Regions from separate parts of the Vogesella perlucida genome, predicted to be linked through region 2. Evidence: predicted binding sites of a transcription regulator. Region 2 holds the regulator's gene; each other region holds the start of a gene.
What was found. The regulator FNR, encoded in region 2, switches genes on or off when oxygen is low (the NO sensors DNR and NnrR bind a similar motif). The targets are predictions, from matches to a motif close to TTGATNNNNATCAA.
Positions count from the first base shown of each region.

Region 1: the regulator FNR is predicted to act here: its motif matches at 2,186-2,199, upstream of ACZ9XP_RS11525 (DUF3149 domain-containing protein).
Region 3: the regulator FNR is predicted to act here: its motif matches at 1,722-1,735, upstream of ACZ9XP_RS16890 (ribonucleoside triphosphate reductase).
Region 4: the regulator FNR is predicted to act here: its motif matches at 2,766-2,779, upstream of ACZ9XP_RS07230 (NAD(P)H-dependent flavin oxidoreductase).

Region 1 covers NZ_CEETRO010000007.1:55,741-59,990, reverse strand. Annotated here, with positions in the region: gene ACZ9XP_RS11535 (cytochrome ubiquinol oxidase subunit I) at 1-1,048, shown strand, start outside; gene ACZ9XP_RS11530 (cytochrome d ubiquinol oxidase subunit II) at 1,045-2,055, shown strand; gene ACZ9XP_RS11525 (DUF3149 domain-containing protein) at 2,271-2,399, shown strand; gene ACZ9XP_RS11520 (cyclin-dependent kinase inhibitor 3 family protein) at 2,650-3,147, shown strand; gene ACZ9XP_RS11515 (ArsJ-associated glyceraldehyde-3-phosphate dehydrogenase) at 3,170-4,180, shown strand; gene arsJ (organoarsenical effux MFS transporter ArsJ) at 4,184-4,250, shown strand, end outside.
Region 2 covers NZ_CEETRO010000011.1:92,365-96,614, reverse strand. Annotated here, with positions in the region: gene ACZ9XP_RS15430 (RNA methyltransferase) at 1-501, shown strand, start outside; gene ACZ9XP_RS15425 (DUF1853 family protein) at 505-1,407, shown strand; gene ACZ9XP_RS15420 (NAD(P)H-dependent oxidoreductase) at 1,404-1,859, shown strand; gene fnr (fumarate/nitrate reduction transcriptional regulator Fnr) at 1,911-2,651, opposite strand; gene hemN (oxygen-independent coproporphyrinogen III oxidase) at 2,762-4,168, shown strand.
Region 3 covers NZ_CEETRO010000015.1:3,912-8,161, reverse strand. Annotated here, with positions in the region: gene ACZ9XP_RS16890 (ribonucleoside triphosphate reductase) at 1-1,647, opposite strand, end outside; gene ubiU (ubiquinone anaerobic biosynthesis protein UbiU) at 1,843-2,841, shown strand; gene ACZ9XP_RS16880 (U32 family peptidase) at 2,832-3,755, shown strand; gene ubiT (ubiquinone anaerobic biosynthesis accessory factor UbiT) at 3,742-4,164, shown strand.
Region 4 covers NZ_CEETRO010000004.1:115,404-119,653, forward strand. Annotated here, with positions in the region: gene ACZ9XP_RS07225 (aldehyde dehydrogenase family protein) at 53-1,408, opposite strand; gene ACZ9XP_RS07230 (NAD(P)H-dependent flavin oxidoreductase) at 1,529-2,704, opposite strand; gene ACZ9XP_RS07235 (response regulator transcription factor) at 2,851-3,426, opposite strand; gene ACZ9XP_RS07240 (hypothetical protein) at 3,608-3,889, shown strand; gene ACZ9XP_RS07245 (LysR family transcriptional regulator) at 3,934-4,250, shown strand, end outside.

The DNA of each region.
Region 1 (4,250 bases), on a different contig from region 2:
GGGGCCACTGCTGGCTTACGAAGTACTGACCGCGTTTTTCCTGGAAGCCACCTTCCTGGGCATCATGCTATTCGGCCGCTCAAAAGTATCCAACCGCGTACACACGCTGGCGACCTTTCTGGTGGCGTTCGGTACCACCGTGTCGGCGTTCTGGATCATCGTGCTGAACTCATGGATGCAGACCCCGGCCGGGGTAGAGGTCATCGCCGGCAAGGTGCACGTGCAAAGCTGGCTGGCGGTGATCTTCAACCCGTCCATGCCCTACCGCCTTAGCCATATGCTGCTGGCGTCCGGTCTGACCGTGGCGTTTCTGGTAGCGGGTGTCTCGGCCTACCGCTGGCTGCGCGGCGACCGCGCCGCTGCCGTGGCGCACACCCTGAAAACCGGCGTAGGGCTGGCCGCGCTGCTGATTCCGCTGCAGGTACTGGTGGGCGACATGCACGGCCTGAATACCTTCCACCACCAGCCGGCCAAGCTGGCCGCCATAGAAGGCGTGTGGCACACCGAGCGCGGCGCGCCGCTGCTGCTGTTTGCCCTGCCGGATGAAACCACGCAAAGCAACCGCTTCGAGGTGGGTATTCCAAAGCTGGCCAGCCTCATCATCACCCACGACCTGAATGGCGAGATTCGCGGCCTGAACGAGTTCCCCAACGCGCACCCGCCGGTCGCCAAGGTGTTCTGGAGCTTCCGCGTGATGGTGGGGGTGGGCATGCTGATGCTGGCGGTAAGCTGGCTGGCGTGGTGGCAGCTGCGCCGTGGCGCACTGTCGCCATGGCTGCTGCGTGGCCTGGTGGCCATGACCTTCTCGGGCTGGGTGGCCACGGTGGCTGGCTGGTACGTGACCGAAATCGGCCGCCAGCCGTGGCTGGTGACCGGCATCCTGCGCACCGCCGATGCAGCCTCCAGCGTAGGTAGCGGCATGATTTTGTCTACCCTGCTGATGTACCTGTTGCTGTACGCCGTGCTGCTGGCCAGCTATGTGTCGGTGGTGTTTTATCTGGCGCGCAAGGCAGCGCCTGCGGCCAACCCTGAAGGAGTACAGCCATGAATGCCGAACTGTGGTTGCCGGTGATCTTTGCCGGGCTGATGGCGCTGTCCATGCTGATTTATGTGGTGCTGGACGGCTACGACCTGGGCGTGGGCGTGCTGCTGCCGCTGGGTAACGACGAAGAGCGCGACGCCATGATCGCCAGTATCGGCCCGTTCTGGGACGCCAACGAAACCTGGCTGGTGCTGGGCGTGGGCCTGCTGCTGGTGGCGTTCCCCATGGCGCACGGCATTATCCTGGGCGAGCTGTACCTGCCGGTGGCCATCATGTTGCTGGGGCTGATTCTGCGCGGCGTGGCGTTTGATTTCCGCGTGAAAGCGCAGGCGCACCACCAGCCGGCGTGGAACCTGGCGTTTGCTGCCGGCTCGCTGCTGGCTGCGCTCAGCCAGGGGGTGATGCTGGGGCGCTACCTGACCGGCTTTGCGCCGGGGGCGGGAGCCTGGGGCTTTGCCCTGCTGACCGGCCTGGGGCTGACCGCCGCCTACGTACTGCTGGGCGCTGGCTGGCTGATCATGAAAAGTAGCGGCCCCTTGCAGCAGCGCGCTACACGCTGGGCGCAGTACGCGCTGGCCGGTACTGCGCTGGCGGTATTGCTGGTGTCGGTGGCCACACCGCTAACCAGCAGCCGCATTGCCGCCAAGTGGTTTGTGCTGCCGGACTTCTTGCTGCTGTTGCCGCTGCCGCTGATTAGCCTGGCGCTGTTCGGCCTGCTGGCCGCCAGCCTGCCCAGGTTGGCCGCACGCCAGCGCGCGGGGCAAGACAGCCTGTGTTGGCTGCCGTTTGCGTGCACCGTGGGTATTGTGCTGCTGGCGTTCTGGGGCCTGGCGTACAGCGTGTTCCCGGAAATCGTCATCGGCCAGCTGGATATCTGGCAGGCCGCCAGCGACCCCGAAGCACTGTGGGTGATTCTGGCCGGCGCAGCCGTGGTGCTGCCCACCATTATTGCCTACACGGTGTTTGCCTACCGCGTGTTCTGGGGTAAAGCAGGCAAGCTCAGTTACAGCTAGAAAATATTGCGCCAAATCAAAAGAGCAGGGTTTATTCCTGCTCTTTTTTTATTTTTATCATGGACTTAAATCGCATGGTGTCTGCCGGGCGCACAAATACGATACGTTACATTTTGATAGAGCGATTCGCTTGACTTGGGTCAAAGCCCCTAGGAAGGGCAGGGGTAAGATGGCTGCATCCAGATCGAATACCGGGCTGCCGGGGGAGCAATATCATGGAACTGTGGAAACAACTTCTCTCTGACGACGTAGGTTTGCTGAGCATTATCACCATCACGGTGACGACCATCATCGTGTCGACCTGTATCGCCATCTTTATCAAAAAGACGCACGACGACAAATAAGCTTTAAATGCATGCCGCGGCATGTGTGTGTGATTTCCTCTTGATGTGTGTGTGTTTGGGGGTACGGTGGTGGGCCGTACCCCTTTTTTTATGGTTTTTGCCATCGTCTGCTCTGCTTGCCGGCATCGTATCCCGCCTGTGTGTTCCCTTTCTGCGCCACTTTCCCGCTCTCTTCATTTTTCTGTCACATGGCTGGCCTAGACTTCATTTCAATTATTCTTGTAATATTGATTTTTGCCGGAGCCCAGACATGACTCACCCCTTCGACACACTTGCCATCCCCGCTGTGGATGGCCGATTACTGCTGACACCGTGCCCCGGTACCCAGGCCGCCAGCCTGGCCCAGGCGCTATCCACCCTGCAGCAGGCCGGTGCCAGCGGCGTCATTAGCCTGATGCCGGCTGCCGAGCTGCAGCAAAACGGCGCCGATGGCCTGGGCGATGCGTGCGGCCAACTTGGCCTGGCCTGGTTTCACCTGCCGGTAGCGGACGACCGCGCACCGCTGGCCGATTTCGATAGCGCCTGGCAAGCCGCCGCGCCCGACCTGCTGGCGCGGCTGCGTGCTGGCCAGTGTCTGGCCATTCATTGCAAGGGCGGGTCTGGCCGTACCGGCCTGATTGCCGCCCGCATCCTGATTGCGCTGGGCGTGCCGCGCAGCGATGCCATCGCGCAGGTGCAGGCGTTGCGGCCCAAGGCGATCCAGCACCCGGTGCACCAGGCGTGGATCGGCCAGTACGACGCCGTTTAACTTTTTAGCGAGACACCCCACCATGACTATCAAGATCGGTATCAACGGTTTTGGCCGCATCGGCCGCCTGGCACTGCGTGCCGCCTGGGCCTGGCCCGAGTTCGAGTTTGTCCACATCAACGACCCGGCCGGCGATGCAGACACCCACGCCCATCTGCTGAATTTTGATTCGGTGCACGGTCGCTGGGGTCACGAGGCCAGCGCGGTAGACGGCGCCATCGTCATCGACGGCAAGCGCATTACCGTGAGCCACAACAAAGCCATTGCCGATACCGATTGGCGCGGCTGTGATGTGGTGATCGAAGCCAGCGGCAAGATGAAAACCGTGGCCGTATTGCAGGCGTATCTGGCGCAGGGCGTAAAGCGCGTGGTGGTGAGTGCGCCGGTGAAAGAGCCGGGCGCGCTGAACGTGGTGATGGGCGTGAACCAGCAGCTGTTCGACCCCGCCGTGCACCGCATCGTTACCGCCGCCTCCTGCACTACCAACTGTCTGGCGCCGGTGGTGAAGGTGATTCACGAAACCTTTGGCATTCGCCACGGCAGCATCACCACCATTCACGACCTGACCAATACGCAGAGCATTCTGGACCAGCCGCACAAAGACCTGCGCCGCGCCCGCGCCAGCGGCATGAGCCTGATCCCCACCACCACCGGCTCGGCCACTGCCATTGCCGAGATCTTCCCCGAGCTGCGCGGCCGCCTGAACGGCCACGCCGTGCGCGTGCCGCTGGCCAACGCCTCGCTTACCGACTGCGTGTTCGAAGTAGAACGCGCCACCACGGCCGAGGAAGTGAACGCCGCGCTGCAGCATGCGGCCAACCATGCTCTGCAGGGCATTCTGGGCTACGAGGCGCGCCCGCTGGTGTCCATCGATTACCGCACCGACCCGCGCTCGTCCATTATCGACGCGCTGTCCACCATGGTGATCAACGGCACGCAGGTGAAGCTGTACGCCTGGTACGACAACGAATGGGGCTACGCCAACCGCACCGTAGAGCTGGCGCGGCTGGTGGGCCTGGCCGACCAGGGCTAAGCCATGCCAGCCCTGTCCACGCTAACGCCGGCCATCCGCCAGTACCTGCTGGTAACGGCCAACTATTGGG
Region 2 (4,250 bases):
CGCGAGCTCACCACGCCGCTGTCCACCCCGCGCGAAACCGCGCCCGAGCTTATTGCCCGCGCACGCGAGGGCGAGCAGGTAGCGCTGGTGTTCGGCAATGAAACCTTCGGCTTGTCGATAGAAGAAGTAGAAATGTGCAACCGCCTGGTAACCGTGCCAGGTAACCCGGACTACTTCTCGCTGAACCTGGCCATGGCGGTACAGGTGATGACCTACGAGCTGTTCAGCCACACCGGTGTGGATGTGAACTACCTGAAAGCCGAAGGCGAGGCCGCCAGCATGGCCGAGGTAGAAAGCATGTGCGGCCACCTGGACAACACGCTGGAAGCCATCGGCTACTACGAGCGCCGCAACAGCGAGCGCCTGATGCGCCGCATGCGTGCATTGTTCAACCGCGCTGGCGTACTGCGCGAAGAAATCGACATCCTGCGCGGCTTCTTCAAGCAGGTGCAGCGCGTCGCCGACGGCAGCCTGCCGCCGCGCGACAAGCAGGGCGAGTAAGCCATGCTGCCCGGCTTGGCGCAGTGCGCGCAGCTGCGCAGCCAGCCGGTGCGCGACCTTGCCTACCTGCTGACGGCGCCGCCACCCTGGCATAGCGGTGTGGAAATCAGCTGCCAGCGCCTGCTGGGGCCACAAGGTTGGCCGCAGCTGCTGGCGCTGGATGCCGACCCCGGCCCGCTGCTGGCGTGGCTGGCAGCACGCCCTACGCGCCGCCTGGGGCTATACGCCGAAGCCCTGCTGGCGTACTGGTTCAGCCACGCACCGCATATCGCGCTGGTAGCGGCCAACCTGCCGGTACGCGACGGCACCCACACAGTGGGCGAGTTTGACTTTTTGCTACGCATAGAAGGCGAACCGTATCACCTGGAAGCCGCCAGCAAGTTTTACCTGCAGCTGGATAGCGCCCCGTATGCGCTGGTCGGCCCCGGCCTGCGCGACGCCTGGTGGCTGAAATACCACAAGCTGGCCAGCCAGCTCACCTTGGCGCAGCACTCCGCCGCCAGGCTGCCCGCCGGTTTCGAGCAGGTAATCCCCTGCAGCCGCCTGACCGGCTGGCTGTTTTTCCCTGCCGATGCAGCCGACACCCACCCCGCCATTCATACCGCAGCCTGCCGTGGCTGGTGGTGCCGTTTGCAGGATGGTTGGCCGCAGCAGCATCCGCATAGCCGCTGGCTGGCCCTGCCGCGCTTGCAATGGCTAGGTCCGGCGCAAGCAGAGGAAGCGGTCACGCAGAGCCTGGCCGCCATGCGCGCGCAGCTGGCGCAGGCCGATGGCCCCTGGCTGCTGGCCGAGCTGCTGCCGGACGCGCAGGGCATCTGGCAGGAGGTGGCGCGAGGTTTTGTGGTGCCCGATAGCTGGCCAGACCCTGACTTACTGGCCACCTTGCTACCCAGGTTGGCCGCATGAAGACGCTGCTGGTGCTGTGGAGCAGCCAGACCGGCCATACCTTGCAGCTGGCCCAAGCGGCGGCCGCCGCAGCGGGGGAGAACGGCAGCGTGGCAGTACGCATCCTGCCAGCCCTGCAGGCGGGTATTGACGAGCTATTGGCCTGCGATGCGCTGCTGCTGGCCACACCGGAAAACTTTGGCTATATGGCCGGCGCGCTGAAAGACTTTTTCGACCGTACCTACTACCCGGCCCAGGGCAAAGTTGCCGGCTTGCCGTACGCGGTGCTGATTAGTGCCGGCAATGATGGCCTGGGGGCACAGCAGGCCATCGAGCGCATCGCACGCGGCTACGGCTGGCGGCAGGCCTACCCGCCACTGCTGGTACGCGGCGTGCCACAAACGGCGGACCTTGCCGCGGCTGCCGAGCTGGGCGCTACCCTGGCGGCGGCGCTGTCCATCGGCATGCTGTAGGCCAAAAAACAAAACGCCCCGGAAGGGGCGTTTGGCATTCGTAGCGGGTGATCAGTGCTGTGCTTGCGAGCAGCCGGCTACCAGCTGTTTCAGTTCTTCCGGTTTCACCAGCTGAATGTGTTTGTGGTCTACCACCAGCCAGCCTTGCTGCTGGAATTTCGACAGGGTACGGCTGACGGTTTCCAGCTTTAGCCCCAGGAAGCTGCCGATTTCTTCGCGGCTCATGCGCAGGATGAAATCGTTGGCCGCAAAGCCGCGAGCTGATAGGCGCTGTGACAAATTCAGCAAAAAAGCGGCCAGGCGTTCTTCGGCTTTCATGTTGCCTAGCAGCAACATCACCGACTGGTCGCGCACGATTTCGCGGCTCATCAGGCGGAAAAAATGGTGCTGCAGGCTGGGGATGTCACGGCCAAGCGTTTCCATGCGGTTGAAGGGCAGCTCGCAGACTTCGCTGTCTTCCAGTGCGATGGCATCGCAGCCGTGCAGGTTGGACGAAATGCCGTCCAGACCCATCAGTTCGCCCGACATGTGGAAGCCGGTTACCTGTTCGCGGCCGTCCTGGCTGGAGACGCAGGTCTTGAAGTAACCGGTACGCACCGCGTACAGCGAGCGGAAGCCCTCGCCAGAGCGGAACAGGTATTCGCCACGTTTCAGACGTCGGCTTTGACGGATCACGGCGTCCAGTTGCGCCATTTCATCGCGGTTCAAGCCTACCGGGAGGCACAGTTCTCGCAGGCTGCAGTTGGAACACGACACTTTGAGTGCGTGCATTGGGTGTGTGTGGTCAGTCATATAGTGTGTTTTCGCCAAGCAAGCGGGCTTGCTTGATACGCGTCAAAGCAAGAAAAGTGGTAATTGCGCAAATTTACCAGCCCACCACCGGTTTTCCAACCAGATTCAATATGACACCCACCACAAATTTCATGCCGACACAGTGTATTTTCGATAGAGAACTTATCGAAAGGTTGGAAGGCTCTGGCCCGCGTTACACGTCCTACCCCACCGCCGACCGTTTTCACGCCGGTTTCGGGGTGAGTGATTACGAGCAGTGGCTGGCGCACCGTGCGATCGGTGCTAACCACCGGCCGATCTCGCTGTATGTGCATGTGCCGTTCTGCAACACCATTTGCTACTACTGCGGCTGTAACAAGATCATTACCAAAGACAAAAGCCGCGCCGATGCCTACCTGGATTACCTGGAAAAGGAAATTCGCCTGGTGGCGGAAAAACTGGGTAGCCGTGAAAAAGTGATCCAGCTGCATTTTGGCGGCGGTACGCCGACCTTTTTGTCGGATGCGCAGCTGGACCGCGTGATGGGCATTATTCGCGAGCATTTCGAGCTGCTACCGGAGGGGGAATTCTCTATCGAGATCGACCCGCGCAAGGTTGGCCGCGACACCGTGCTGCACCTAGCACAGCTGGGTTTCAACCGCATGAGCATCGGTATCCAGGATTTCGACCCGGTGGTGCAGGAGGCGGTGAACCGCATCCAGAGCGAGGAAGAAACCCGCGTGGTGATGGATGCCGCGCGCGAAGCCGGCTTCAAGTCCATCAGTGTGGACTTGATCTACGGCCTGCCCAAGCAAACCGCGCATTCGCTGGAAAACACGGTAAGCCGCGTGATTGCCATGTCGCCAGACCGCATTGCGCTGTACAACTACGCGCATCTGCCTACGGTGTTCATGCCGCAGCGCCGCATTAACGAGGTGGATTTACCCACATCGGCTACCAAGCTGGATATCCTGCAAAACTCGGTCCGCCAGCTGGCAGATGCAGGCTATGTGTTTATCGGCATGGACCATTTTGCCAAGCCGGACGACGAGCTGACGCGTGCCTTGCAGCAGGGCCGCCTGCAGCGAAACTTCCAGGGCTACTCTACGCATGCCGACTGCGACATGATCGGTCTGGGCGTGTCGTCCATCGGTAAGGTGGGGCCGTGTTATACGCAGAACGAGAAGGAGCTGGACGCCTATTACGCCGCGCTGGATGCCGGCCGCCTGCCGGTGCTGCGCGGCATGACGCTGACGCAGGATGATATTTTGCGTCGCAGCGTGATCCAGGCGTTGATGTGCCGCTTCTCGCTGTCGGTAGAGGCGATCGAGCAGACCTTTGCCATCAATTTCGCCGACTATTTTGCGGTAGAGCTGCCGCAGATCCGGGCGTTCCAGAGCGAAGGCCTGCTGACCTTTGACGGTGATTTTCTGATGGTGGCACCCAAGGGGCGTTTCCTGATTCGCAATATCGCCATGATTTTCGACCGCCACCTGCGCGAGCGCGAAACCAAGGCGCGTTATTCGCAGACGATCTGACGCATCGTTTTACCAGATAAAAGCCGGCAGCCTCCTCGTGGGGCTGTCGGCTTTTTAAGCAGGCAAGAAAAAGCCCGCCTGG
Region 3 (4,250 bases), on a different contig from region 2:
ATAGCCGTGTTGCGGGCAGATGGAAAATGTGGGAGTGATAGTGATGTAGGGCAAACGGAAGTTTTCCAGCGCCCGGCGCACCAGCTGGCGGCAGGCGTCGGCGCTGGACACCGCCTCGGTCATGTACAGGTGCAGCACGGTGCCGCCGGTATAGCGCGATTGCAGTGCCTCCTGGTGCGCCAGCGCGGCGAACGGGTCGTCGGTGTGGCCGACCGGCAGCTGGCTGGAGTTGGTGTAGTACGGCTTGTTGGCGCTGCCAGCCTGCAGGATGCCGGGGTAGCGCTTGCGGTCTTCGCGGGCAAAGCGGTAGGTGGTGCCCTCGGCCGGCGTGGCTTCCAGGTTGTACAGATGGCCGGTGTCGTGCTGGATGGCCACGATGCGCTGGCGGATATGATCCAGGTAGCGGCAAGCAAAGGCGTGCCCGCTGTTGCTGCTGATGTCGTCTTGCCCGGCGCTGAAGTTGCGGATCATCTCGTTGATGCCGTTTACCCCCAGCGTGGAAAAGTGGTTTCGCAGGCTGCCCAGGTAATGCTTGGTGTACGGATACAGCCCGGCATCGATGTGCTGTTGCACCACGCCGCGGCGCGCTTCCAGCACCTCGCTGCCCAGCGCCAGCAGGCGGTCGGTGGCGGCAAGCAGCGCGGCTTCGTCGCCGGCGTGCAGGTAACCTAGTCGTGCGCAGTTGACGGTAACCACGCCAACTGAGCCGGTTTGTTCGGCACTGCCGAACAGGCCGTTGCCGCGCTTGGCCAGTTCGCGCAGATCCAGTTGCAGGCGGCAGCACATGCTGCGCACCATGTGCGGCTGCAGGTCGGAGTTGACGAAGTTCTGGAAGTAGGGCAGGCCGTACTTGGCGGTCATGGCAAACAGCAACTCGGTGTTGGCGCCGTACCAGTCGAAATCGCGGGTGATGTTGTAGGTGGGGATGGGGAAGGTAAACGCGCGGCCACGGGCATCGCCCGCCAACATCACCTCGATGAAAGCGCGGTTGATCATTGCCATCTCGTCGGCACAGTCGCCGTAGCGGAACGGCATTTCTTCGCCACCGATCACCGGAATCTGCTCGCGCAGGTCGTCGGGGCACACCCAGTCGAACGTGAGGTTAGTGAACGGTGTTTGCGTCCCCCAGCGGCTGGGTACGTTCAGGTTGTATACCAGCTCCTGCAGGCATTGCCGCACTTGGAGGTAGTCAAGCTCATCCCTGCGTATGAACGGTGCTAGATAGGTATCGAACGAGCTGAATGCCTGGGCGCCGGCCCACTCGTTCTGCAGCGTGCCCAGAAAGTTCACGATCTGGCCGCAGGCACTGGAAAGGTGACGTGGTGGGGCCGACTCTACTTTGCCACCGACGCCGGAAAACCCCAGCTGCAGTAGCGTACGTAGCGACCAGCCGGCGCAGTAGCCGGACAGCATGTCCAGGTCGTGGATATGCAGGTCCCCGTGGCGGTGGGCCTGCGCTGCGTCGGCGCTGAACACGGCGTTCAGCCAGTATTCGGCGCTGAGCTTGCCTGCCATGTTAAGGATCATACCGCCCAGGCTGTAGCCTTGGTTGGCGTTGGCCTGAACCCGCCAGTCGGCACGGCTCAGGTATTCCCGCACGGTGCTCACAGCGTCCACGTGGCCGGCGGTGAGGGGTTTTGAATGCATTTCGCATGGCTCCTGATGTAATTAAGTGCAATATATAGTTAAATTTTTCTTTTGAATTACTAGATGTTGTTTTCTTGATCGTTATCAAGCGTGCTAGCGCCGCAGGGCGGGCTCCCCGAAAGTCTTGATATGGGGCAAGGCTGCGCCGCCATCGCGCCGCGTAAGGTCGCCCCGTCTTGAACGGAGGGTTACACCATGCAGCTACCAGAGCTGGTCTGTCCGGCCGGCAACCTGCCCGCCCTGAAGGCCGCCGTGGATCACGGCGCCGACTGCGTTTATCTGGGCTTGAACAACGACACCAACGCCCGCCATTTCGCCGGGCTCAACTTTGATGCCGCCAGCGCCCGCGAAGGCCTGCGCTACGCTCGCCAGCGCGGGGTGAAGGTGCTGCTGGCCATCAATACCTTTGCCCAGGCCGGCGAAGAAGCCCGCTGGCGCGCGGCGGTTGACGAGGCGGCAGCACTGGCGGTGGACGCGGTGATCCTGGCCGATTTCGGCTTGCTCGATTACGCCAGCCAGCGCCACCCGCAGCTGCGCCTGCATCTGTCGGTGCAAGGCTCGGCCAGCAATTACGAAGCCATCAACCTGGCGCAGCGTATGTTTGGCGTGCAGCGGGCGGTGTTGCCGCGCGTACTCAGCCTGGAGCAGGTGGCGCAGGTGATAGCTGGCACTACGGTGGAAATCGAGGTGTTCGGTTTTGGCAGCCTGTGCGTGATGGCGGAAGGGCGTTGCCATCTGTCCAGCTACGCCACCGGCGAATCGCCCAATACCCACGGTGTATGTTCGCCAGCCCGTCACGTGCGCTGGTTGCCACACGCCAACGGTACCGAGGCACGTCTGAACGGGGTGCTGATCGACGATTTTGCCCACGACGAGCCGCGTGGCTACCCCACGCTGTGCAAGGGGCGCTTTCACGTGGGCGACAGCCTGGGCTACGCGCTGGAAGAGCCTACCAGCCTCAACGTGCTGCCTTTGTTGCCAAGGCTAATCGACATGGGCGTAGCGGCCATCAAGGTAGAAGGGCGGCAACGCAGCCCAGCCTACGTGGCGCAGGTAACGCGCACGCTGCGCCAGGCGCTGGACGAGGCACGCCGGTCTGGCTGGCAGCCGCCAGCCGCGCTGATGCAGCAACTGGGCCGGGTTTCCGAAGGACAACAAGTGACACTGGGGGCGTACAGCAGACCATGGAAGTAAGCCGACATACCGCATTACCACTACAGCTGGCCATCGGCCCCTTGCTGTATTTCTGGCCGCGCGACGAAGTGATGCGCTTTTATGCTGACGCGGCAGAGTGGCCTGTGGACCGCATTTATCTGGGTGAGGTGGTGTGCTCGCGCCGCCAGCAATTGAAGGTAGACGACTGGCTGGGTCTGGCGGCGGATCTGCAGGCTGCTGGTAAAGAAGCCGTGCTGTCCAGTCAGGGTTTGCTTGAGAGTGAATCTGACCTCAAGCGCCTGCGCCGGCTGATCGATGGGGCTGGTGTACTGGTAGAGGCCAACGATACCGGCGCTGTCGGCATGCTGCAGCAGCGTGGCCTGCCATTTGTGGCTGGCCCACACCTCAACATCTATAACGCCGCTACCTTGGCACTGTACCAGCGCTGGGGAGCACAGCGCTGGGTGCCGCCGCTAGAAATGCCGGCACAGCGAGTGCAGGCTATTACTCATGCCTTGCCGCAGCTCGATACCGAAGTGTTTGCATGGGGGCGGATGCCGCTGGCGTTTTCATCGCGCTGTTTTACCGCGCGGCATGAAGGACTCCATAAAGACAGCTGCGAGTTTCGTTGTTTGGCGCATCCGGACGGGATGTCATTGCTCACCCGCGAGCAGCAGGGCTTCCTGCAAATTAATGGTACCCAGACACAGTCGGCCGCCTGCCACAGTCTGCTTGATGAGCTGGATGCCTTGCCTGCGTCGGGTGTGAATGCTATTCGCCTCAGCCCGCATAGCCAGCACTTTGCTGAGGTGGTCCAATGGGCAGCCGCCTGTTTGCGTGGCGAACCGGCTGGCATGCCGCTAGCTGGTCTGGCACCCGCACCGCTGGTCAATGGCTTCTGGCATCGACAGCCCGGTATGCAATTTCACGGAGTGCGCCATGACTGCTATTGATCCCCGTTTCGGTAAGTTGGCCGCACGCTTGTTGCGCGCTTGTCCTGATGCAGTTGCAAGCCAGTTGCTGGCACAGGCATTGAACCTCATGGGTTGGCGCGGTCTGATTCCATTGGATGACCCTATGCTGCAACAGCGCACGTTCCTTGTTGGTGTACGTGATGCAGGCCTAGTGCTATCACTAAGGCACGATGGCAGTACCTTTCGTGCCTGCCCGCGGCTTGCAGCCCCTGACTTTTTCTTGCACGCTGACTTGGCCGATCACTTGGCCCTGCTATGGCGGCAGGAAGATCCGGATACGCTATTTTTCCAGCGCCGTATCGACATCGGCGGCGATACCGAGCTGGGTTTGTGGGTGAAAAATGTGTTAGACAGCATTGATTGGCGATCACAGCTAAAGTTGTATTAATGCGATCAAGCGATACATGCGTTCAAGACAATTCAACGGGCTAGGCCTGCTGCACATGACGGGCTGGGACTTGATGCCACACATCA
Region 4 (4,250 bases), on a different contig from region 2:
AGGCTCGGTAAGGGGCAAACAGTGCCATGCGACCATGCCCGGGCTTGCCGGTTCATTTTTGCCAGTAGGTTTTCACGTTCACGAACTCGTACAGGCCGAACTCGGACAGCTCGCGGCCGTAGCCGGACGCCTTGACCCCGCCAAAGGGCAGGCGCAGGTCGGAGCTGGTGTAGCGGTTGATGAACACCGCACCGGCTTCGATCTCGCGCCCCAGCTGCCAGGCGCGCTCGACATCGGCACTGAAGATGCTGGCACCCAGGCCAAACGGCGTGTCGTTGGCCAGGCGCAGCGCGTCGGCCTCGTCGCGGGCGCGCAGGATGGTAGCCACCGGGCCGAACACTTCTTCCTGGTACACGCGGCAGGCGGGGCTAACGTGGTCCAGCACCGTGGCGGGATAAAAGAAGCCGGCACCGTGCGGCATGACGCCGCCGGCCAGCAGGCTGGCACCCTGGCTGACAGCGTCCAGCACCTGGGCGTGCAGCGCCTCGCGCAGGTCGGCGCGCGCCAGCGGCGCCAGCGTGGTGTGGTCGTCTGCCGGGTGGCCGGGGCGCAGCGCGGCCACGTGTTCGAGAAAGCGCGCGACAAAGGCGTCGGCAATCTCCGGCACCACAATCATGCGCTTGGCGGCGTTGCAGCTCTGGCCCGCGTCGCGGTAGCGCGAGTGGGCGGCTTCTTGCGCGGCGGCGTCGATGTCAGCGTCGGCCAGCACGATAAACGGGTTGCTGCCGCCCAGCTCCAGCACGGTTTTTTTCAGGTGCCGTCCGGCTAGCGCCGCCACCTGGCGGCCCGCGGTGGTGGAGCCGGTAAACGCGACCGCGTCGCAGCCTTTGATGGCGTCTTCGGCCATGTCATGGTTGATCCAGGCCACGTCCAGTACATCCAGCCCGGCCTCGTGCACGATATCCAGCAGCAGCGCGGTGCACTGCGGTACCGACGGTGCCGGCTTCACCAGGCAGCCGTTGCCAGCCATCAGCGCCGGAATGGCAAAGCGCAGCACCTGCCACACCGGGTAGTTCCACGGCATGATGGCCAGCACCAGGCCCAAGGGCTCGAACGCCACGCCGCTGCGGCTGGCCTGGGTGGGAATGTCTTTCGGTGCCAACAGCGTGGGCGCCAGCTCGGCGTAATAGCGGATCAGCTGCGCCGATTTGTCGATCTCGGCCAGGCATTCGCGCTCCAGCTTGCCCACCTCCAGCGATACCAGCGCCGCCAGTGCGTAGCGGTGGGCGCTGAGCGCGTCGGCCAGGCGCAGCAGGCGTGCGGCGCGGGTGGCGGTATCGAGGTGGGCCCAGGCGTGCTGGGCACGGCGCAGGCTGGCCAGCTGGCTGGCCAACTGTTCATGGCTGCTGATGGGGCGGGTAAAGACGACTTCGCCGGTGGCGGGGTTACAGCTGGTGAAGGCGGTCATGGCAGGGCGTAGTAAAGGGGTTACATGACAGAAGCAGCCCACTGTAACAAATGCGGCCAACCCTGACCACGCTGCCGCAGCACGGGTAAGGTTGGCCGCACGGTATGCGGAGCTTGCCGTTCAGGCGGGCTGCAGGTCCAGCGGTTTTTCGCCGGTCAGGAAATAGTGCATGGTTTCGCTGGCGCTGCGGATGGCGTCGCCAAACGGCAGCGGGTCAGCGCCGCGGAAGAACAGCCCCTTGCTGACTTCACCACGGAAGGCGGCGGCCAGTTTGAGGTCGATGCAGAACTGGCCCACCTTGGCCAGCCCGTCGCGCAGGCCGCAGACGGTCAGGCAGTTCAGCGCCTGGGTGCAGCGCGCCGGGTCGGCCTTGGCGTTGGCCTGTAGTTTGTCTTCGCGCTTCAGGTAGCTTTTCAGGAACGGGGTCAGCACGCCGCGTGCCGGCAGCCCGGCCACCGACATGAACTCGGCAATGTCGTCACGGCTGGCGCCAGCCAGTGTGCGCTTGAAGTTGATATGGGCGTCGCCGTCACTGGTCACGGCAAACGCGGTGCCGATCTGCACCGCACTGGCGCCGTACGTGTTCAGGTAAGTCTGCACTTTTTCGTGGCTGTTTACCCCGCCGGCCACAATCAGCGGCACGCGTTCGCGCTCCAGCCCCAGGTCTTTGAACAGCGCGAAGGTTTCTTCCAGTACGCGGGCAAAGTCAAACTTGGCATCGCCTACGTCGCTGATGCGGGCTGCGCCCAGGTGGCCGCCGGCGTGGTTGGGGTGCTCGATCACGATGGCGTCCGGCAGGCGCCCCTTTTTCATCCAGCGTTTGAGCACAATGCCGATACCACGCGATTCGGACAGGATGGGAATCAGCGCTACGTCCGGGTGGCTGGCGGTCATTTCCGGCAGGTCCAGCGGCAGGCCGGCTCCCATTACCACTGCCTGTGCGCCGGATTCGCAAGCCTGGCGTACCAGCGCGGCGTGGTTGTCTACCGCCTTCATCACGTTTACCGCCACCATGCCGTGGCCATCGGCACGCTGCAGTGCGCCTTTTATTTCGCGGTCCAGCGCAATCAGGTTCAGGCGGTTAATGCCTTCCTGGCCCTGCTGGTTGGCCGCATCGGCCATCAGGTCGTCGTGCAGGTGGCGCAGGTCTACGCTGGCCACGGTACCCAGGCCGCCGGCACGGGCCACGGCGCCGGCCAGCTGTTTGGCCGAGATACCCACGCCCATACCCCCTTGTACGATAGGCAGGAGTTCACGACCACGGATAACGAGGGGGGAAAAAAGTGAGCGGGGCATGCGTGCTTTCAACAGAAATAGAGTAGGCGCACGATTGTGATAAGCGTAAAAAAGCCGTGCGTTGACGTGGGTCAAGCACGGCCGGATAGGGCAATGTCCTGTCTAGGGCCTGCGCCGCAGCAAGAAATAGTGTTAGCAGGCCCTCATCAGGCCGCCAGGCCTTTCTGGATGCCCAGCACAATGGCGTGGGTACGGTTATTGGCCTCCAGCTTGCGGATGATGTTGGCCGCGTGGAACTTCACCGTACGCTCGCTGATGTCCAGGATGGTGGCAATTTCCCAGTTGGTCTTGCCGCGCATCATCCAGTGGAAAATGTCTTTTTCGCGGTGCGATAGCGGGTTGCTGCCACTGCTTGCCGGTGCCAGACGCTGCAGGGTGGGGTGCAGGTGTGGCAGCAGGCCGCCCAGCATGCGCAGGGTGGCGGCGTCGTCGGCCTGGCGCGGCTGCACGTACAGCAGCGTGGCCTGGCCATCACGCTGCATGGCAAAGCAGGCGGTAGCGGGGCTGGTATGCGCCAGCCAGGTAAATTGCACCTGGCTACCGATATCGGCTGGCAGGCGCTGCCAGTCGTGGCTATGGCAGGCAGCGGGTTGGCCTAGCGTGCGCGGGGGGGCGGTCCAGCCTTGTGGTGTGGCCGAGCCATGAATAATCCATAGGGCAGCTACCGCGTGGTCGCTGCCTAGCGTGTGCAGGAAGGTGTGAAGTTCTCTCTCGTCTGCCATCTGCGGGAGGCTGTGAATCCACTCGAGCAGCTGGCAGAGCTGAGTGTGTGACAGACCCGCGGAGATTGAGCCAGAAGCAAAAGGTATCCCTTTCGACATGCTGTTCCCCTGTTATGTTTTATGTATTGAACGCTTATCTTAACCAAGGGTCGAAGCTGTCCCAAGGTTTCTTCACTTAGGCATGAGTAAAGCTGATGGGTGCTATCTGGCTGGGTATTGCCGTCACGGAAAACCGGCCTTTGCGCCCCTGGTGCTTGTTGCAAAAGCGCATCATTTTGAAAACTGGCTGTTTGGACGGGGAGACACTGGCCTAATGGCGAGTCACTGTGGGCATTGCCACGTGATAGGAAGTCATTTGACAGGAAACACGAAAATATCTTTAAGTGAATCTGGTTTTGTCCTATTATTTGTCAGCGAAACTGTCAATTTTGCCAAGCTTTACCCCAAGGCCATTTTTAAATAGGGTGTTTTACCCCACCCGCCATATGTCATCTGCGAGATTGCCCAATGGATACATTAAAAGCGCTAATGGTCTTCATGACCACTGCTGAGAACGGCAGCTTTTCCGATGCTGCTCGCAAGCTGGGCGTCTCGCCAGCTGCCGTCAGCCAGAGCATTGCCCGCCTGGAGCAAGAGCTGGAAGTACGCTTGTTCAACCGCACTACCCGCCAGCTGACACTCACCGAAGACGGCCGCCGCTTCTATGCTCAGTGTCGCGGTCCGGTAAATAACCTGGATTCCGCCATCAACCAGCTGAAAGCCAGCCGCGACGAACCCGCCGGCCACCTGCGTATCAGCTTGCCCAATGCCTTTGGCCGCCGCTT